DNA from 3 places in the Paenibacillus sp. JJ1683 genome. Region 1 is predicted to be linked to each of the others. Evidence: riboswitches for the same ligand, from Rfam matches in the RefSeq annotation. Region 1 holds a riboswitch; each other region holds the start of a gene.
The links. Region 1 has a riboswitch for cobalamin ahead of metE (5-methyltetrahydropteroyltriglutamate--homocysteine S-methyltransferase). Riboswitches for the same ligand answer to the same signal wherever they lie in the genome.
Positions count from the first base shown of each region.

Region 2: it holds a riboswitch for cobalamin, as region 1 does, so the genes downstream of both, ACUC6J_RS06740 (ABC transporter substrate-binding protein) here and metE (5-methyltetrahydropteroyltriglutamate--homocysteine S-methyltransferase) in region 1, are expected to answer to the same signal.
Region 3: it holds a riboswitch for cobalamin, as region 1 does, so the genes downstream of both, ACUC6J_RS24095 (ABC transporter substrate-binding protein) here and metE (5-methyltetrahydropteroyltriglutamate--homocysteine S-methyltransferase) in region 1, are expected to answer to the same signal.

Region 1 is NZ_CM129820.1:5,380,415-5,382,681, forward strand. It holds gene ACUC6J_RS23180 (anaerobic ribonucleoside triphosphate reductase) at 1-170, shown strand, start outside; gene nrdG (anaerobic ribonucleoside-triphosphate reductase activating protein) at 167-664, shown strand; cobalamin riboswitch at 854-1,049, shown strand; gene metE (5-methyltetrahydropteroyltriglutamate--homocysteine S-methyltransferase) at 1,208-2,267, shown strand, end outside.
Region 2 is NZ_CM129820.1:1,580,539-1,582,805, reverse strand. It holds gene ACUC6J_RS06745 (FecCD family ABC transporter permease) at 1-154, opposite strand, end outside; gene ACUC6J_RS06740 (ABC transporter substrate-binding protein) at 151-1,158, opposite strand; cobalamin riboswitch at 1,368-1,583, opposite strand; gene ACUC6J_RS06735 (histidine phosphatase family protein) at 1,679-2,267, opposite strand, start outside.
Region 3 is NZ_CM129820.1:5,583,792-5,586,058, reverse strand. It holds gene ACUC6J_RS24100 (hypothetical protein) at 269-400, shown strand; cobalamin riboswitch at 783-987, shown strand; gene ACUC6J_RS24095 (ABC transporter substrate-binding protein) at 1,204-2,267, shown strand, end outside.

The DNA of each region.
Region 1 (2,267 bases):
GCGGCTATGAAGGGATTATCGGGACAAGCTGTCCTCAATGCGGCACAGATGAGGAACACACGCATTTTCAGCGTTTACGTCGGGTAACCGGATATCTGACAGGTGATTATACCGTTCGTTTTAATGCTGCCAAGCAAGCGGAAGTTCGCGACCGGGTGAAGCATAAGTGAATTTGTGCGGCTATATTCCAGAATCTCTGAATGAAGGATACGGCCTGCGCACCGTCGTATTCATTAGTGGTTGCCGCCATGCCTGTCCCGGCTGCTTTAATCCAGCTTCGTGGAACTTCCGCGCAGGGGAGCCATTCACGCCCGAGCGTCAACAGGAGGTCATCCGTGATATCATGGATAATCCGCTGTTGGACGGATTGACTCTCTGCGGGGGAGACCCTTTTTTCTCAGCAGCAGAATGCTCGCAATTTGTACGTGACTTCCGCGCGGCTTGTCCCGACCGAACCGTCTGGGCCTACACAGGCTTTGTCTACGAAGATCTGTTCATGGATCAGGAGCGACAGGAGCTGGCGCTATTGTGTGACGTGATTGTAGATGGCCGTTTTGTTGAACAGCAAAAAGATCTGACCCTCCCCTTTCGGGGCAGCCGTAATCAGCGCCTGATAGATGTGAAAGCCAGTACTCAAGCAGGTTACACCGTTTCATTAGCTTAAAGGCGATGTTCTATTTAGCAAGATGCTATACCAAAGACAAGTCCCCCACGATGGGTTGGGCTTGTCTTTTTTGCATATAACTAACAGATTCCACTCCAGTTTCTATTACTGTTTCTATTGCACATCCTGTGAGTTTCACTTATGATGGTGAACAAGTATACGAGTGCATAATTATTCGTCATACCTTAATCTTATAGTTTGGAAATAGGTGTCTTTTCTATTCAGATCAGACTTAAAAGGGAAGCCGGTGCAAATCCGGGACGGTCCCGCCACTGTAAACGGGGAATGTTCAGCTGCTCATACACCCACTGGTCCACAGACCGGGAAGGGATGCTGAACGTCATGATCCGTAAGTCAGGAGACCTGCCTATTTTAACAACATCGCAGTACCTACGGAAGATAGGGAGGTGTTAAGAGCAGTCGCCGTATTTTTGAATTTTAATCGCGGAGGCATTCTTTCCCCTACTTATTTTTAGCCTTGGGGACAGAATGCCTTTTTTGGTACGTAAAAATAAACTGGCTACCACTTAGGAGGAAACCTACATGTCCATTAACGAACGATCTACATTGTCCGGTTTGACTAGCAGTAATCTGGGATATCCGCGTATCGGCGGGAACCGGGAATGGAAGAAAGCACTGGAGCGCTTCTGGCAGGGTAGTATTAACGAAAGTGAACTGCATAGTGAGATGAAAAGATTGCGTCTGGAGCATCTGAGCAAGCAACGTGACAAAGGGATTGATCGCATTCCTGTCGGAGACTTTTCCTATTACGATCATGTGCTGGATACATCTGTGATGTTCGGTCTCGTACCCGAACGGTTCAACTATCGTCCTACAGGTCCGGTTCCTCTGTCTGTGTATTTCGGGATGGCACGTGGGCAGAAGGGAGCTACCGCCAGCGAAATGACCAAATGGATGAATACCAATTACCACTACATCGTTCCCGAATTGGAAAATGCGGCTCCAGTGCTCACTGAAAATAAGCCCTTACTCGCTTATCGTGAAGCAAAGCAGGAGCTAGGTATTGACGGTAAACCGGTTCTCATCGGTCCCTACTCATTTGTTGTTTTATCCAAAGGCTATGATCGTAAGGATCTGGCCTCTATTATACGAACCTTCCTGCCTTTATACGCCCGAGTCCTGTCCGAACTAGCAGCAGAAGGCGTACAATGGGTCCAAATCGATGAACCTGTCCTGACCACCTCATTCCCAGTAGAGGATCTGGATATTATTCAGGAGGTCTATGAAGCTTTGACCCAAGCTGCTCCCTCCTTAAACATCATGCTGCAAACCTACTTTGGTAGCCTAGATCATTATGAGCGTCTGACTGAACTTCCGGTCCAGGGACTGGGTCTTGATTTTGTCTATGATGATGGCGAAAATCTCCAGCATATATCGCGACATGGCTTCCCCAAAGGGAAAACGCTGGGTGCTGGTGTCATTGATGGGCGCAATATATGGCGCAGCGACCTGAATGCCGTGGCTGCGCTGTTGGGCCAGTTAGCAGAACAAATCAATGCAGAACAGCTTATCGTGCAGCCATCGTGCAGTCTGCTGCATGTGCCGGTCAGTCTGGAAGCAGAGCACAAGCTGGACCGAGAGC
Region 2 (2,267 bases), 2.0 Mb from region 1:
TAAACGTATCACCTAACCACGGTAGGTGGTTGATCAAAATACCTGTGATCTGGCTGACCGGAAGACTGACCGAGCCGATGCCAAGACAGAGCAGCAGCGTCAGCAGCAGCAAGACAAGACCAGTCCCCCCAAAACCGATCAGTCTACGATTCATTTGAAAATTTCAGGGTACACGCCCTTGGCTACTTCCTTGAGTCCTTCTGTTACGCGTGGACCTGGACGGCTAATCAAATTATCATCCACGGCAAATACACGATTGTTACGAACAGCCGATATTTGATCCCATCCACTACGAGCTTTTATGATATCGCCGAGGGACTGGCCTGTTTTGTCATCCTTCACACTTTTGCTGTATAAAATCACGTCAGGGTTGGCAGCTATAATATTTTCCTCACTGATTTGGTACCAGCCCTTCTGCGTGGCACCCACGTTTTCGCCGCCCGTCAATGTGATCAGTTCGTCCATAAACTCGCCTTTACCCACTGTCCAGCCTGGTGAAAATTCGACGTATACCCGTAGCTTCTGCCCTTTGCCGATATTTTTAACTCCTTCTTTCACTTCCGCTACATCTGCTCTCATCTTGTCGGTCACCGCTCTCGCTTCTTTCTGATGATCGGTGATTTTCCCATACAATTCGATGTTAGCTATGACATCTTCAACGGTCTTCGGTTCCGTTTTAAAAATCATAATTCCCATGTCACGCAGCTTAGTCGTAGCCTGTTCACTAAGTGAAATTCCTGCAAAAACGACATCAGGGTTCGCAGCAATGATCGCCTCTTCGTTCGGTTTCATAATACCGCCCACTTTAGGCTTTTTCGTAGCTGCCTCCGGGTAATCAGAGTAGTCGGATACACCAACAATTTCCTTATCCAATCCGATAGCGAACAACGCCTCGGTTTCTGCCGGGGAGACGGAAACGATCTTGTCCGGTGCCTTTTTAAATGTAAATTCCTGTCCTGTTGCATCCTTAACCGTTAGCGGGTAAACCGTTTTGCCCGGAGGCTCTTGTGCGGTTACGGTCTGTCCCGGCTGCTGTGAAGAAGCTTGGCCCTCTTTATTTTCTACATTTTTTCCATTCGCGCCACATGCACTCAGCACAACTGCCAATATCAGCGCCAATAGACCTGTTGTCCATACCTTTATTTTTTTGCCTGCCATGATTTGCACCCCTTCATACAAAAATCGTTAAGAGCGTTACTTGAACATCATCCGATATTTTCCTCATTCCAGCCTTCTTTTCCTATCAAAAACCCCCGCATCCTCATATCAGGATACAGGGGTCACGTTAGCACAGATCGTGCGCAGGCGGGCAGCTTCTTTCCGCATGGACAGTCACTGCGAACACGTCATCCTTTCCTCGAAGGATTATGGTGACAGGCGGACGGGCAGGTATCCTGACTTATGGAAGAGGCATGCCCTGATATTCTTTCACATGCTTGGCGGCACATGTAACAGGGCTAATGAGCATGTTTCCATTTACAGTGGCGGGACCGCGTCGGACTCACACCGACTTCCCTTTTAACAGCGCAATGAAGAAAAGCAAGTTCCCTCACACGGCGCCGACCTCGTCTGCTGGATATTTGATGTAGTGTAGTCAAGCCGTTCTTTTACTTGATGATTATAGGTTAAAAAGAGTTAGCTTACAACCCAAACAGCTGCTTGATTCGCCACAACTACCCTAGTGAAAAAGCAATTTTGCTATACAATTGTGCAGTCCTGCCAGCCTTAACTGAAACCTAATCGCTTCTCCCGGTTTTGGATTCAGACTCCAAAAATCATGACCTGGTATCAGCATACAAACCAATTGGCGAATTACTCCACCATGCGTGACAACCAAAACAGAGGGCGGTGCAGCATTCGACTCTATTGGCTGAACCTCCAAAGCAATGCGCCACGCAAACAGAGAGTCACGGAATTCGCGCAGACGGTTCACAAAATGTACCCAGGACTCTCCTCCAGGCGGGGTGATTCGCTGTGGCTCATCAATCCAAGCGCGATACAACGCCACATCCTTAAGCATGTCATACGTTTTTCCATCCCACTCGCCAAAGTGAAGTTCTCGCAGACGTGGCTCCATGATAGGAGGCATAGCAGATAGGGAACGTTCAGTCGTCAATGCTGACTCCGGCAAAATGATCTGCAAGGTCTGGCGACATCGCATCAAGTCACTGCAATAGATTTGAGCAAAGGACTGGCCCTGTAATTTTTCCCGTAAAGGCTTTAATTCCTGCTCTGCTCCAGACAGCAAACTCAAATCGGCATGTCCC
Region 3 (2,267 bases), 200 kb from region 1:
ACACGCCGCGTCCTTCCTCCTGATTTTTCGGGAGGCGCTGCCTAAATAATAGACCCCTTTGCTGTCTGGAGACATATAGATAAAGCTGCGGGACGAAATGGGGAGCTTAGTTTGGTGCGTTTTCCAGTTGCACTCTTAGGTTGGTTTATCTACTAGAGGAATTTGCTAGAGTGGTAGGAAGAGGCATGGTATAATCTACCTTAAGGACTTTGGATAGTGGTGGATGTTTTCGGACCACGGCGCAGCTTCCCGAAAGGGGGTGAAGCCGATGGTCAACCTTGTGTCGTGCTATGATGTGCTGCGTTGGATGGTTACGTTACTAAGCCTGGTGTTTAGTATTCGTAAGCTTTATCGCTGGCTGCGTCGGAAATTTCGGAACAAGCGAAAACCCACCGCGTAATTAGGTTGGCCCCTAATGGTGGGTTTCGTTCGCATTAACATTCAGTTATGCAGCGCGCCGTGGTGGTGATCCACAGCCATTCAAGTCCTAAGAGTCTTTGCCGTTGGAGCGGCGAAGGCTCTTTTTAGTATACGGATACGGTGGTTATCTCTATACCTAATTTTAACACGTGAATTGCGTGCACGCAACGTTAAAGACAACCTTCAATTGCGCGCAAGCAATGAATAGCCTTGGTCTTGATTCACACTATATCATTCAAATTTAAATTATTACGCAACATTTGTTGACAAGCCAGTAGCAACAAAATAAGATAATCCTAAATCGTAATAAAAAGGAATAAAGGAAGAAAACAGGTGTGAGCCGGACAACTCTATATACGAAGTTTCGTAGAGACGATGTAGATAGTTGTTGAGCGTGTTCACTTAAAAGGGAAGTTCGGTAGATTCCGACACGGACCCGCCACTGTATACAGGCATCAGCAGGGTACTGCTGGAGCTTTCAGAACAAGCCACTGGAACTGTGAGGAACCGGGAAGGCCTGAAAGATACGCTTGGAGTCAGGAGACCTGCCTGTTTTGACATCACTGTCAGACCCACGGGATGCTGGGGAGGTGGTTAGGCGTGCTGCATACGGAATGTCTGAAACCGATCTGATCCCTTCTATGTTTTTGGAGCTGGCTTTGAGGTGAGTTTTGACATTTTATAATGAAAGCATTTCTGACTGCTGATCAGGTGGTCGGGAATGCTTTTTCGCGTTTTGTGTTAGGTTTATACGATTTTACAAGATAGAGGGGGAAATGTGGGATGATAGGCAATCGTAATAGGCGTTCATGGTTCATATGTACAGGATTGCTGCTGCTGATGGCAGTTATGACTCTTTCGGGATGTGGCGCAGCCACGAAGACAGAGGATAGCTCGGGCAAGGGTGAGAACACGTCTGCACAACAGACTCAAGCAGATAAAAAGCTGGTGATGGCGTATACGTGGAAACCGTCAGGCGTCGATCCGCATGGAGACAATAGCTGGGATGTGATGCGTTCCGGTGCCGGTGAGACACTCATTCGTTTGAATGAAAAGCTGGAGCCTGTGGCTTGGCTAGCCAAGGAGTGGAAGCATGATAGTCCTAATGTGTGGTCGTTCAGCGTGCAGGATAAGGTCACGTTTCATAATGGAAAGAGCATGGATGCAGTAAGTGTAAAAGCATCTTTGCTGCGCTCAATCGAAAAAAGCCATCTGGCGAAGGATTTACTGGATGTGAAGTCCATTGATGTAACTGGTCCGCTGACGCTGAAAATTACGACAAACCAGCCGAATGCAGCGCTGGTATCCAATTTGGCTGATCCGTCAACGATTGTACTGGATGTGGCATCCATGAAAGATGAGCAAAGCTACCCTGCAATGACAGGTGCTTTTAAAATCAAAGCCTTCAACAAGGATCAATCCTTGGTCGTCGAGCGTTATGACGGATACTGGGGCGAAAAGGCGCGCTTGGCCGAAGCGATGATGAAATTCATTACGGACGGTAATTCGCGCCTGATGGCGTTGCAATCTGGTGAGGTGGATGTAGCGACGGATATTCCGGTAGATAACGCAGAGGTATTAAAAAAGAACGACAAGCTACAAGTGCTGTCGGCTCCATCCTTGCGCACCCATATGATTGTGTACAACATGGAATCACCTGTGTTCAAGGATGCAACCAACCGTAAGGTGGTGGACAGTCTGATTCCGCGCGCATCCATTGTGAGCGCCGTCATGAGAGGCTTCGGTACGGAAGCAAGCAGCCCGTTTCCGAGCATTCTTCCCTTCGGTAAGATTGAGCGCAAAGCATTGGACGGAACGGCGGAGCAGTTGTTGACGAAGGATGGCTG